DNA from 2 places in the Ruegeria sp. ANG10 genome. Region 2 is predicted to be linked to the other one. Evidence: riboswitches for the same ligand, from Rfam matches in the RefSeq annotation. Region 2 holds a riboswitch; the other holds the start of a gene.
What was found. A riboswitch is a leader RNA that binds a small molecule or an ion and turns the genes downstream of it on or off. The one in region 2 is predicted to bind thiamine pyrophosphate.
Positions count from the first base shown of each region.

Region 1: another riboswitch for thiamine pyrophosphate. It lies ahead of thiC (phosphomethylpyrimidine synthase ThiC); the one in region 2 lies ahead of thiD (bifunctional hydroxymethylpyrimidine kinase/phosphomethylpyrimidine kinase).

Region 1 is NZ_JBFCVU010000007.1:12,628-19,823, forward strand. Features, by position in the region: gene AB1A64_RS14910 (hypothetical protein) at 1-2,752, shown strand, start outside; gene AB1A64_RS14915 (invasion associated locus B family protein) at 2,771-3,250, shown strand; gene thiC (phosphomethylpyrimidine synthase ThiC) at 3,312-5,102, opposite strand; TPP riboswitch at 5,212-5,331, opposite strand; gene AB1A64_RS14925 (universal stress protein) at 5,703-6,107, opposite strand; gene AB1A64_RS14930 (TRAP transporter large permease subunit) at 6,118-7,196, opposite strand, start outside.
Region 2 is NZ_JBFCVU010000008.1:148,476-155,671, forward strand. Features, by position in the region: gene AB1A64_RS16615 (ABC transporter permease) at 1-572, shown strand, start outside; gene AB1A64_RS16620 (alpha-ketoglutarate-dependent dioxygenase AlkB) at 569-1,171, opposite strand; gene dnaK (molecular chaperone DnaK) at 1,384-3,291, shown strand; gene dnaJ (molecular chaperone DnaJ) at 3,366-4,520, shown strand; TPP riboswitch at 4,649-4,755, shown strand; gene thiD (bifunctional hydroxymethylpyrimidine kinase/phosphomethylpyrimidine kinase) at 4,799-5,602, shown strand; gene AB1A64_RS16640 (FAD-dependent oxidoreductase) at 5,599-6,576, shown strand; gene thiS (sulfur carrier protein ThiS) at 6,560-6,754, shown strand; gene AB1A64_RS16650 (thiazole synthase) at 6,757-7,196, shown strand, end outside.

The DNA of each region.
Region 1 (7,196 bases), on a different contig from region 2:
CGCCACCACAAGCGATCGTTCGACCGGCCTGATGCTGCAGAGCGTCGGTGGCGGCGGTGGTGCATCCGCGACCACGGTGGATGTTCAAGACGGTGACGCTATCGATATCACCGCACGTCTGGGTGCGATTGACACGGATGACGCCGGTGGTGGTGACGTGGATGGCAGCCGGACCGGTGATGTTGGCACCGATGGCGCGTTCTCGTCCGCCGGTGCGGCGCAATCCATCGGCGGCGGTGGCGGCAAACTTGTGCTGAACAGCAATACGAATGGCGAAGCCGGGATCGAAAAGGCCGCGTCTGTGATCCTGGGCTCTGATCCCAGCTTCAACAACGATGGCGGTGATATCGACCTTTCGCTGGACGGCGACGTGTTCACAAGTGGTGACCGGTCCTTTGGCCAAAGCGTCCAGAGTATCGGTGCGGGTGGGGGCGAAGTTGTCATCTCGGGTCTTGGGCGCGCGGATGTAACGCTGGGCGCGCAGGATGATTCAACCGGTGACGGCGGTGATGTCGGCTTTGCGAATATCGGGGACATGACCACCAGTGGAACCGGATCGCACGGGTTCGTCATCCAAAGTATCGGTGGCGGCGGCGGTCTTGTTTCAACCGATATGGAGGCCAGCCGGATCACGGTAAACCTGTCTGCTGCAAATGGCGGTGATGGTGGCGATATCGGATTCTCGCAATCTGGCAACATCGTCACGACGGGTGAAAATGCGATTGGTGTTGTGGCGCAATCGCTTGGCGGCGGCGGTGGCATGGTGGACTCGGTCTATCGCGGGGCTGCCGGTGGCGCGGGTTCTGGTGGCGCCATCGACATGATACTCGATGGTAATATCCTGTCGGTGGGCGAGGGCGGCATCGGCGTCTTGGCACAATCCGAAGGGCGCGATGGCGCGGGCGCGATCACACTTGGCTTTGACGGCGTTGTCATGGGCGGCACGGGTGAGGCGGGGTCAGTCGCATCAATCGTTGTGGACGGTGGCACCGACAATGTGCTGACCCTGTCCAAAGATACCTTGTTGATTGCCGGCAACGATCAATTGGTGAATGGGGGCGACGGCAACGAACAGATATCGCTTGCGGGTGCGGCCCTTGGCAACATGGATCTTGGCGCAGGCACCAACGGCTTTACCGTCGAAGATGGCGCGGCCTTCTATGCGTTGGATACGGTCAATCTGGGTGCTGACGGGTTCATGCAGGTGAACGGTGATTTTGTCCTGGGGGCCAATCTGGGTCTGGACGGAGATTTGACGGCGACGGTTGCGGCCAGTGACTTTACCTTTAGCGGAAATGTCAGCCAGACATTGAACCTGACCGGAAGCCTGGCTTTTGGAGCAACGGCAACATCAACCTTTGACGTGTATTTCCTGACTTCTGGGGTGTCGGGTGGCAATAGCGACCTGGTTAATGCCACCGGTAATGCCACCATGGGCGGCACCCTGGTGCCACTGCTGAACGCGCTGGAACGGGCCTTGCCCCTTGTCATCATCAATCCTGATGGAACCGCCGCAGATGCGGGAACGATGATCGAGGACACTGTTGTGCTGGATTATTCCATTGGCCTGAACGGCTCTACCTCTGACGGCAGCTCGGTCGATCTGGTGATCACGCCGGATTATTCGACCGCCGGCATGAACGCCAATCAGGCGGCCATCGGGGATTACATCAACCAAGTTCTGAACGGACAGGGATCGGCTGCCCAAGGCCAACTGTTTGCCTTGATCGGCAACATGCAGTCCGAGGCCGATGTCATCGCCGCAATCGAAAGCTTGTCGACAGCCGACTATGCCGCCGACGCTGTGGATGCACTTTATGGCACTCGGGTATTTGCGGACACGCTACACAATTGCGAACGGTTTACCGATTACCAGTTCGGGGATGACCCGCGCAATTGTGTCTGGTTCTCGGGCGGGCGGTCCTTCTATGACCGTGATCAGACCGGCATGTACGAAGAGCTAGACATCAACGACACCAACCTGTCGGCTGGTGTCCGTCTGCCGGTTGGAGACGAGCTGTTCGCTGGGTTCGCGGTAGGCTATGACGAGATGAGCCTACGGAACGGATCGAATTACAATGCAACGGGTGATCGATTCAATCTGGGTGCCTCGCTGACCAAATACACTGGCGCGTGGGAGTTTGCAGCCCAGCTGTCCGCCGGTTGGTCAGACTATGACACGCTCAGCGCGGGCGGGATCAGTGGCGTGCTGCCCAACGGTCAAATCGTAAGCACCGTTGGCGTCAGCGAGATCAAGCACAAGATGAACCATCAGAACCTGCGTCTCAGCCTTGCTTATGACCACAGGTTCGCGGGCGGCAGTTCTTATCTGCGCCCTGAGGTTGCTGTTGATGCCACACGTCTGGCAACCGAAAGCAATGGTGATGCAACCCTGGCGGGGATCGTTCTGCAAGACGATAGCGAGATGATCTATTCCTTCACGCCTTCGCTGGAAATCGGCACCGAGCAAACCCTGAGTGCCTCGCAGAAGCTGCGCGCAAGTTTTCAGGTCGGTGCCATTCTCTCGTCAGATGATACCGTATCGGTCACTGCCGGGTTTAACGGAGCGAGCGCCGCTGACGGTGGGTTTTCAAACACCAGCTTTGTCGGCGACGCGCATGGCTTGGTCTCGGCCAGGTTGGGGTTGTTTGCGCTGGACGACAGCAGCTTTGTCAATCTGAGCCTGGATCATTTGTTCGGAGACTCAACCAGGGCCTTACAGGTAGGTCTTGGCCTTGGACTACAATTCTAATCGATGAGGGACAGCAGGATGAAAACTTGGGTAAGCGCGTTGGGTGTCGCATTGGGTTTGGCGACCCCCCTGGCTGCGCAGGAAGGCGCAGCGCCGCCATGGTCGGTCAATTGCAGCAATCGGGCCAGCGGGTCCGAGTTGATCTGCGAAATGACCCAAAGCATCGTTTTGACCGAAAACAACCAGAGGCTTACATCCATCGCGTTTGTAAAGGCCGCAGGTAAGGACGAGACTGAGACCGTGCTGACCCTGCCATTCGGTCTTTTGTTCTCGGAAGGCCTGGTTGCAAAAGTGGATGATGCCGAGGTCGCTCGTCTGGAGTTTTTGACATGCGAGGCACAAGGCTGTTTTGCCCGTTCGCCTGTTTCCCCCGAATGGATGTCTGCGATGCGCGCGGGTAATCAATTGCAGATCGACGCCAAAAACAGGGTCGGAGAGCCAATTTCATTTGGCTTCGATTTGACCGGGTTCAGCAAAGTATCCGATCTATTGCCCTGAGAATAGTTTCCTTTCAGTGCAGAAGCTTGCGGAGCCGAAAGGATCGGCTCCGCCGCCGTGTTTAGTCTTTCACGGGCATGTAAAGGTCGCCGCCTTCGCGGAATTTGGCGGCCATGGCCTCCATCCCCTCTTTCTGCGCTTCAGTTCGAATGTCGTGGCTGATCCGCATCGAACAGAATTTCGGCCCGCACATTGAACAGAAATGCGCCACCTTATGTGCCTGTTTAGGCAAGGTCTGGTCATGGAATTCTCGTGCCGTTTCGGGATCCAGCGACAGGTTGAACTGATCTTCCCAGCGGAACTCGAACCGGGCGCGGGACAGCGCATCGTCACGACGTTGCGCGCCCGGCAAACCCTTTGCCAGATCAGCGGCATGAGCCGCTATTTTATAGGTGATAACCCCAGTTTTTACATCATCCCGGTCCGGCAGCCCCAGATGTTCCTTCGGCGTGACATAGCAGAGCATCGCACAACCAAACCAGCCAATCATCGCAGCACCAATGCCGCTGGTGATGTGGTCATAGCCCGGCGCGATATCGGTGGTCAGGGGGCCAAGCGTGTAAAAGGGCGCCTCGTGGCAGCACTCCAATTGCTTGTCCATGTTTTCCTTGATCTTGTGCATGGCCACGTGACCGGGGCCTTCGATCATTACCTGACAATCCTTGGCCCAGGCGATCTTGGTCAGCTCCCCCAGCGTCTCCAACTCGGCGAATTGAGCTTCGTCGTTAGCGTCCGCAATCGAGCCGGGGCGCAGGCCGTCACCCAGGCTGAACGACACGTCATAGGCCCGGCATATATCGCAAATCTCGTCGAAATGCTCATATAGGAAGCTTTCCTTATGGTGATGCAAGCACCACTTGGCCATGATCGACCCGCCGCGTGAAACGATCCCGGTGACCCGTTTCACCGTCATCGGCACCATATGCAAGCGCACGCCTGCGTGGATGGTGAAATAGTCCACACCTTGTTCGGCCTGTTCGATCAGCGTGTCACGGAACACTTCCCATGTCAGGTCTTCGGCAATGCCGTTCACCTTTTCCAGCGCCTGATACAGCGGCACGGTGCCAATCGGCACCGGGCTGTTACGGATGATCCATTCGCGGGTGTTGTGAATATTGCGGCCGGTCGACAGGTCCATGACGGTGTCAGCACCCCAACGGATCGACCAGACCATTTTATCGACCTCTTCTTCCATCGAAGAGGTCACAGCCGAGGTGCCCATATTGGCGTTGATCTTTACCAGGAAATTACGCCCGATGATCATCGGTTCGCTTTCAGGGTGGTTGATATTCGCAGGGATAATGGCGCGACCAGCGGCGACCTCATCCCGCACGAATTCCGGGGTCACATAATCAGGGATGTTTGCACCCCAATCATTGCCTTCGCGCTGTTCGGCGACGGCTTCGCGTAATTGGTTCTCGCGGATGGCGATGAACTCCATTTCCGGTGTGACAATGCCGGCCCGGGCATAGGCCAGCTGCGTCACAGCTTTTCCATCCTTGGCGCGCAGGGGGCGCGGGCGCACAGGGAACTCGGGCGTCAATCGATCACCTTCGACAAAGCCGTTGTCCTCCGGTTTGATCTCACGCCCGTCATATTCTTCCACATCTGCTCGGGCTTCAATCCACTTGCGTCGCAGCGGCGCCAGACCTTGGCGAATGTCCGTCATCACCTGCGGATCGGTATACGGCCCTGAACTATCATATACGGGCAAGGGTGGCTCCCCCGCCGTGGGGTGGACCGAGATTTCGCGCATTGGCACACGCACATCCGGGTGCAATGTGCCGTTTACATAGATCTTGCGCGATGCGGGCAGCTCACCGGTGGTGATTTTGGGGTTGGGGACGTTCATGTTGGTGCTCCTCAAGCAGTTCAACTTAAAAAGACACCAGATGAGTTTTGGCTTGGGGAAACGAGAAGGCAGACAGCCCCCTGTTCGGAGTGCGCTTGCCCGGTTTTGTGGCCTGCGCGCCCTAGCTTCCTACGCCAGTATCAACTGGGTCAGGTTCAAAGGGTCGCGTCGCCGGGCATTGCCCCGTCAGCCTCTCAGTCCCCTCGGTGGGACTCCCCTGCGTACTGCTGGTTTAGCTTGAGGTTCACGGCTTAAACAAGCACCAAAATTCATTTGTTTCAGATTTTCTCGAACGGCCGGGATCTTCCGTTCGGTGAAGCACGTCATCAAATATACGGTCGCTATCTGATGTGCAGGCCGACCTATTCGACAGATACTCCGCATATCGACGGTAAGTTAAACGCAGTTATTTAACATAAGATGTCTTATGAGTGGATTGCCTCTTTTGAAGGAGAATTGTTGGCTTTCAATAAAATGAAACCAAGTGCCTGAGAGTTTTGCATTTTTCAAAATAATACTTTGAATGAAAAAAGTTTCCGGCCCCTCATCAGGAGGAACCGGAAACCCCATATTTTTACAACCAAATGGTTTTGCTTGACCTTACCTCAGGACCACGACACTGCAATTGGAATGCCGTACAACCCTGGCGGCCGTAGATCCCAGCAGCAGGTCAGATAGACCGGGCCGGTGTGAGGACACGACGACACAATCTGCCTTGTGCTTTTCCTGCCAACTGAGGATCGCATTGGTCGAATGTCCTGACACAACATGAACATCGATCACGTCCGATCCCAGCTCTGCCGTCAAAGTATCCGCAAGCTCATCGATTGCTTTCTTAAGCTGATCCTTTGGAAAATATGACGCCATGTAGGATGGCAGCTCTTCCATAATGGACAAGACCGAAATCCGACCACCGTCCGCCAACAGTTTCTTTGCTGCTTCTATGGATGCCGAATACTCTTTCTCATGTCCGGGAGCTACGGGGACAAGTATATGTTTGAACATCTGATATCCTCTATTTCAGCGCGTTGGGCAGCCAGGTGGCGATTTCCGGGAAGATGAAAATCAACGTGAGGCCAACGAATTGAAGTACAACAAAGGGTCCAACCGAGTTGTAAACATCGCCCATACTCACATCTTTGGGCAACACGCCCTTGATCCAGAACAGAACGAAGCCGAATGGAGGGGTCAGATAGGCGATCTGAATGTTCACGATGAACAAAGCGCCGAACCACAGTTTGTCGATCCCTAGTTCATCAATGATCGGGATGAACAGCGGGGTGCAAAGCAGAATGATGGCCCAGTCATCCATGACCATACCCAGGATCAAGATGATCAACATCATCATCAACAGGATGCCGGTGCTTCCGCCTGGCATAGACAGAACCAGGTTGGTCAGAAGGTCCTGGCTGCCCAAGGTGTTAAACACGTTGAGATAGACAGTTGCGCCAATCAAAATCCACAGGCCCATACCGCTGAGCTTTACCGTCGACACCAGCGATTCAACCAGAACTTCCTTGGTAAGTTTGCCATAGATGAAGTTGATGACGAAGGCGCCCGCAGCACCAAACGCAGCAGCCTCGGCAGGCGTTGCGATGCCGCCCCAGATAACGCCCAGAACGATCACGATCAAAAGGGCAAAGGGCCAGATGCTGAGCACAGCGCTGAGTTTTTCACTCACCGTGAATTTCTGATCTGCCGGCAGAGCGGGCCCAAGTTCCGGCTGAATGCGGCAACGGACACCGATGTAGATGGTATAGAACATGGCAAGCATCAGACCCGGCATCAGACCGGCCATGAACAGGTCACCGATGGATACTTTTGCCAAAAGACCATAGAAGATGAACGGAACGCTCGGCGGGATCAGCGCGCCCAGAGCGCCACCTGCCGCGATACAACCAATGGCGATCCTACGGTCATAATTATATCGCATCATCGAGGGGTATGCGATCTGCCCCATGGTTGTCGTCGCAGGCGGTGTGATGCCTGTGATAGCTGCGAAAACGGTACAGACCTGAACTGTTCCCATCGCCAGTCCGCCATGAACATGACCAATCAGCTTATAGACAGCGTCATAGGCGGCCTCGGCTATTC
Region 2 (7,196 bases):
TCACCCATATCAAATCCGTCAGCGCGGTAGCGGGGGTCGGGACCGGCAACAACCCGATGATGCTGCATTCGCCGATGAACATGGTTGTCGTCCTGTTGGCCACCGCTTTTGGGGCGCTTTACACGCAGATTGTGACAATCATCGTGATCCTCTTTATTTACAGTGTAGCAGTCGCGCCAATTGAAATTCAGGAACCGGGCGGCGCTTTTGGCATGTTGATCCTGAGCTGGTTTGTCGGCTGCGCGATTGGCGTCGTCTTCATGGCTCTGCGACCGTGGTTTCCCACTTTTGTGACAGTCCTGACCAATATCTACCGGCGCTTGAACATGATCTTTTCGGGTAAAATGTTCGTGGCGAATGCGCTGGGCGGTGCCACGTTGGCCATGTTCACCTGGAACCCCCTGTTTCACATCATCGATCAGTGCCGCGGTTTTCTTTTCCGCAATTATTTTCCTCGCAACACCAGCTGGGAATATGCGCTTTGGGTGGGGCTGATCTTGCTGCTGATCGGCTTGTTGGGGATATTCTTCTCTCGTCAGCACGTGTCCCAAAGCTGGGAGGCGCGCCGCTAACCAGCCACACGCAGCGTCAGGTTGATCCGGCCACCCTTAGGCAACAGTTTTGATGACCCGAACCGGATGCGGTCGACACCGTGATAAGTCAACCGGGCGGGCCCGCCCATGATCACCACATCGCCCGAATTCAACCAGATGGATTCGGTCTTGCCGCCCCGTGTCTGGTTGCCGATGCGGAAAAGGGCATCATCCCCCAATGAGATTGACAGGACCGGCCAGGAAAAATCCGCCTCGTCCTTGTCCTGATGCAGCCCCATCCGGGCCCCTTCGCCGTAGTAGTTGATTAGGCAGCAGTCGGGATCGCGGGCCGGACTGGCGAGGTCGCGCCAGATATCAAGGATCTGCTCCGGGATCGCGGGCCAAACCGCGCCTTTGGGGTGTCGCGCCTGATATCGGTAACCCGTCTTGTCGGTGACCCAGCCCAGTGATCCGGCTGACGTCATACGCACCGACATTTCCTTGCCCGATGGCGTGACTGGCCGGAACAAAGGGGCCGATTTCAGAATCGGCCGCAGGCTGTCGATCAGCCGCACCTGCGCGGGCCCGTCCAGCCAAGCTTTCCTGATATCAAAACCGCGTAAAAGCAGCCGCGCCATCCGAGAATCCCCGATCCTTGCCAAAACCTTGCCAAAAAGGCCACAGATTCCCGAAAACCTGCGTTTTACAACGCTTGCAGGCCTCTGATCCCGCCCTTATATACGCCGGGACGCGCGATGGTGTAGGGCTGTTGCGCACATCAGATCGGGGCCGGGTGCCATAACGGGTTCGGACCTCGGGACATCGCCTTGAAGAGAAAGGGATTGAACATATGGGAAAAGTAATCGGGATTGACCTTGGAACCACCAACTCGTGTGTGGCCATTATGGATGGCTCGCAGCCGAAGGTCATCGAAAACGCCGAAGGGGCGCGGACCACGCCCTCGATCGTCGCCTTCACCGAAGATGAGCGACTGGTCGGTCAGCCTGCAAAACGCCAGGCGGTCACCAACCCCGACAACACGATCTTTGGCGTCAAGCGTCTGATCGGTCGTCGTGTGGATGATGCAGAAGTCGAAAAAGACAAGAAAATGGTGCCGTACGCCATCGTCGATGGCGGCAATGGCGATGCGTGGGTCGAAGCCCGCGGTGAAAAGTACTCCCCAAGCCAGATCTCGGCCTTCACTCTGGGCAAGATGAAGGAAACTGCCGAGAGCTATCTGGGTGAGGAAGTCACGCAAGCCGTGATCACCGTTCCGGCATATTTCAACGACGCACAGCGTCAGGCCACCAAAGACGCCGGTAAAATCGCCGGTCTGGAAGTGCTGCGGATCATCAACGAACCGACAGCGGCTGCGTTGGCTTATGGTCTGGACAAGGAAGAAACCCAAACCATCGCGGTCTATGACCTTGGTGGCGGTACTTTCGACGTAACCATTCTGGAAATCGACGACGGCCTGTTCGAGGTCAAGTCGACCAACGGTGACACCTTCCTGGGTGGTGAAGACTTTGACATGCGCATCGTCAACTACCTGGCGGATGAGTTCAAAAAGGAACACGGTGTCGATCTGTCTGCCGACAAGATGGCGCTGCAGCGTCTGAAAGAAGCTGCTGAGAAAGCCAAGATCGAACTGTCCTCGACCTCGCAGACCGAAATCAACCAGCCGTTCATCTCGATGGGTTCGAACGGTCAGCCGCTGCACATGGTCATGAAACTGACCCGTGCCAAGCTGGAATCGCTGGTGTCGGACCTGATCAAAAAGTCGATGAAGCCCTGCCAGGCCGCACTGAAAGACGCTGGTCTGTCAGCTGGTGACATTGACGAGGTTGTTCTGGTCGGTGGTATGACCCGGATGCCGAAAGTGATCGAAGAGGTCACCAAGTTCTTTGGTAAAGAGCCCCATAAGGGCGTGAACCCGGACGAAGTGGTTGCCATGGGCGCCGCCATTCAGGCCGGTGTTCTGCAGGGCGACGTTAAAGACGTGGTTCTGCTGGACGTGACGCCGCTTTCGCTGGGGATTGAGACGCTGGGTGGGGTGTTCACCCGTCTGATCGACCGCAACACCACGATCCCGACCAAAAAGTCTCAGGTCTTCTCGACCGCCGAAGACAACCAGAACGCCGTAACCATCCGTGTGTTCCAGGGTGAGCGTGAAATGGCCGCGGACAACAAGATCCTGGGTCAATTTAATCTCGAAGATATCCCGCCCGCACCGCGCGGCATGCCTCAGATCGAGGTGACTTTTGACATCGACGCCAACGGCATTGTCTCGGTTTCAGCCAAGGACAAAGGCACCGGCAAAGAGCAAAAGATCACCATCCAGGCCTCGGGTGGTCTGTCGGATGAAGACATCGACAAGATGGTCAAGGACGCCGAAGAGAACGCGGAAGCCGACAAGGAACGCCGCGAGCTGGTCGACGCCAAGAACCAGGCGGAAAGCTTGATCCACTCGACCGAAAAGTCGATGGAAGAGCATGCAGACAAGGTCGACCCGACCACCATCGAAGCTATCGAGCTGGCGATTGCCGCGCTGAAGGACGAGCTGGAGACTGAGAATGCCGACAAGATCAAATCGGGCATCCAGAACGTCACCGAAGCGGCCATGAAGCTGGGCGAAGCCATCTACAAGGCGCAAGCCGAAGAAGGTGAGGATGAGCCTGCGGCGGCAGATGCTGCGCCGGGTGAGGATGACATCGTCGACGCCGAGTTCGAAGATCTGGACGACGACAAGCGTAACTAACGGGTAACCGGGCCAATGCGGGCCGGTCCGGTTGCCGGGCCGGCCTATTTACGTTGAGGCAGAAGGAAACACTGATGTCAAAACGCGACTACTATGATGTGCTCGGCGTAGCTAAGGGCGCATCGGCGGATGAAATCAAAAAGGGTTTTCGCAAGAAAGCCAAAGAGTTGCATCCCGATCGCAACAAAGACAACCCGGATGCCGAGTCGCAGTTCAAAGAAGCCAACGAGGCTTATGATGTGCTGCGCGACGCTGACAAAAAGGCCGCTTACGACCGCTTTGGTCACGCCGCCTTTGAAAACGGTATGGGCGGCGGCGGTGGTCGTCCCGGCGCCGGCTTTGGTCAGGGTGATTTCTCCAGCGCGTTCTCAGACGTGTTCGACGATCTGTTCGGTGATTTCATGGGCGGCCAGCGTGGCGGCCCCGGTGGCGGGCGTCGTGCGGCGCGCGGATCGGACTTGCGCTATAACCTGCGTGTGACGCTGGAAGAGGCGTTTGCGGGTCTTCAGAAGACCATCAGCGTTCCCGCCGCCGTGGCCTGTTCGGCCTGTGACGGATCAGGTGCAGAAGGCGGAGTGGAGCCAACCACCTGTCCAACCTGTTCGGGCATGGGCAAGGTGCGCGCGCAGCAGGGTTTCTTTACCGTTGAACGCTCGTGCCCGACCTGTTCGGGGCTGGGTCAGATCATCAAGAACCCCTGTAAAGCCTGTGGCGGTGCAGGCCGCGTGGAAAAAGAACGCGCGCTGTCCGTCAATATCCCCGCCGGTGTGGAAACCGGAACTCGTATCCGTCTGGCGGGTGAGGGTGAGGCCGGTATGCGCGGTGGCCCTCCGGGGGATTTGTACATTTTCGTCGAAGTGTCGGATCATAAACTGTTCGAACGTGACAGTGTGAACCTCTACTGCCGCGTTCCTGTAAGCATGGCCAAGGCCGCGCTGGGCGGTTCGATCGAAGTGCCAACCATCGATGGTGGCCGTGGCCGTGTGCAAATACCAGCAGGCAGCCAATCGGGCCGCCAAATGCGCCTGCGCGGTAAGGGCATGCCTGCCCTGCGTGGTGGCGGTGTGGGTGATATGTTCATCGAGCTGGCGGTGGAAACGCCGGTTAATCTGACCAGCCGCCAGAAAGAACTGTTGCGCGAATTCGACGATCTGGGTGAAGATAACCACCCGGAATCAAAAAGCTTCTTCTCATCCGTCAAATCCTTTTGGGATGGGATGAAGGGCTAAGATCACGCCTCCAAGTTGCTAAAAGGCCGATCCCCTTGGATCGGCTTTTTTCGTTGCATAGGTCCAGTTTGTCCATGAACTTCGCAAAAATTGGCCCTTGAATCCCGCCGCATCCCCTGAGATTGTCGCGCCAACCGTTGGGGTGCCCTGATCAAGGGGCTGAGAGGCGTGAATGCGCTAACCCATCGAACCTGATCCGGGCAATACCGGCGTAGGGAACGGTCTACACACACAGACGTTTTCCATGCTGCGTTGCCCCTTGATGATGGAGCAACGATATGGCGCATATTGCCCTGACAATTGCGGGCTCGGACAGTGGGGGCGGGGCCGGGATTCAGGCGGATCTCAAGGCAATGTCTGCGCTGGGCGTCTATGGTGCCAGCGTGATCACGGCGGTCACGGCGCAGAACACGCGGGCTGTGACCGCAGTGCATGGCATACCGCTCAACGTAGTGGCCGCTCAGATCGAGGCGGTGCTGACCGACCTGGATGTGAGCGCGATCAAGATCGGCATGCTTGCGACCCCTGAAATTATTCAAACCGTTGCCGGGGCCATCGCTGGGTTTGATGGCCCCGTCGTTTTGGACCCGGTGATGATCTCCAAATCTGGCGATGCCTTGCTGGCACAGGATGCCGTTCAGACCCTGCGTGATGTTCTTTTACCCCAAGTGACCATGCTGACCCCGAACCTGCCCGAGGCCGCGTGTTTGCTGGGAACCACGGATGCCGAATCCCCCAATCAGATGATCGCGCAGGGGATGGCGTTGTGCGGGCTGGGCGCGCGGTCGGTATTGATGAAGGGCGGGCATGGGCGCGGCAAGGTTTGCCACGACGTGTTGATTGATCCCTCGGGCGTTGTGGCGGAATTCACCGCCCCTCGTTGCGATACGCGCAACACGCATGGCACGGGATGCACCCTGTCGTCTTCGATAGCAGCCGGGCTGGCGCGAGGGCTGAATCTGACCGATGCGGTTGCGCAGGCACACGAGTATCTGCAAGGGGCCATTGCTAAAGCTGACGGTCTGATGGTCGGGCAGGGACATGGGCCGGTTCATCATTTCCACCGGGTCTGGTCCGCGTGACCGTCTGGTCGGTCATAGGGGCTGGTGTGGCCGGATTGGCCGTGGCATGCGAGCTTGTGTCGCGCGGGGCACGGGTTCAGGTGTTCGACCCCGGTGGCCCTCCGGGGCCACATGGATGCTCGTGGTGGGCAGGTGGTATGCTAGCCCCGTGGTGTGAGTTTGAAAACGCCGAAGAACCGGTGTTGCGGCTGGGTCAGGCTGCGTTCGAGTGGTGGTCTACGCGTACTCAAGTGGAACAACGGGGCACACTGGTTGTTGCCAATCCGCGTGATCTGCCGGATCTGCGTCGGTTTGCCCGCCGGACCGGGGGGTATACCGAGATTAGTCAGGCCGAAATTGTCAATTTAGAGCCTGATTTAACCAGTTTCACCAAAGGTGTACACTTTGCGGATGAGGGGCATTTGGACCCGCGTCAGGCACTACGTGATCTACACCGACAATTGCTGGATCAGGGGGTCACGTTTCACCGTAAGCTGGCTCCAACCCGATTAGAGAACGCAATCGACTGCCGTGGTTTGCACGCCCGCGAGGTGCTGCATGACCTGCGCGGCGTCAAGGGTGAAATGCTGGTAATCCGGTGCCCGGACGTAACCCTGACCCGTCCAGTACGTCTGCTGCATCCCAGGATACCGCTTTATATCGTGCCGCGTGGTGATGGCGTTTACATGCTGGGCGCTACGATGATCGAAAGCGAGGATAGCAGCCGTATTACCGCGCGGTCCATGTTGGAACTGCTGAGTGCTGCGTATGCGTTGAACCCCGCTTTTGGCGAGGCCGAGGTGCTTGAAATCGGTGTCGATCTGCGCCCCGCTTTCCCGGATAACCTGCCCCGCATCCGGCGGCTGGGGCACACAATTTATGCCAACGGGCTGTACCGCCACGGTTATTTGCTAGCCCCCGCGCTTGCGCAGGGCGTGGCCGATCTGGCGCTGGACAACAAACATTCGGAGATGGTCGATGAAGATCGTGCTTAATGGCGAACAGCGCGAGGTGCGCGCCGAAATCCTGTCGGACCTTTTGGTCGAATGCGGGTATTCGGGGCGGGTGGCGACGGCTGTGAACGAGGATTTCGTGCCTTCGGGCCTACGCCTTGCCCATCGGTTGGCCGACGGCGACCGGATTGAGGTCGTCGCGCCGATGCAGGGGGGCTGAGGATGAAAAGCTTCTATGGCACCCAACTGCCCAATCCGCTGATGCTGGGCACGGCGCAATATCCCAGCCCTGCCATTCTGGAACAGGCGTTTCGTGACAGCAGCGCGGGCGTGGCCACAGTGTCTCTGCGCCGTGAATCCGGGGCCGGACAGACGTTCTGGCAGATGATCCGCGACCTGGGAGTTCTTATCCTGCCCAATACTGCAGGTTGCCACACGGTGAAAGAGGCCGTGACGACGGCCTATATGGCGCGTGAGGTGTTTGACACCAAATGGATCAAGCTGGAACTGATCGGCCACACCGACAGCCTGCAACCTGATGTCTTTCAGCTGGTCGAGGCCGCGCGCATACTGACCGAGGACGGTTTTCACGTTTTCCCCTACACAACCGACGATCTGATCGTGGGTGAGCGGTTGCTGGCCGCCGGGTGTGAGGTGCTGAT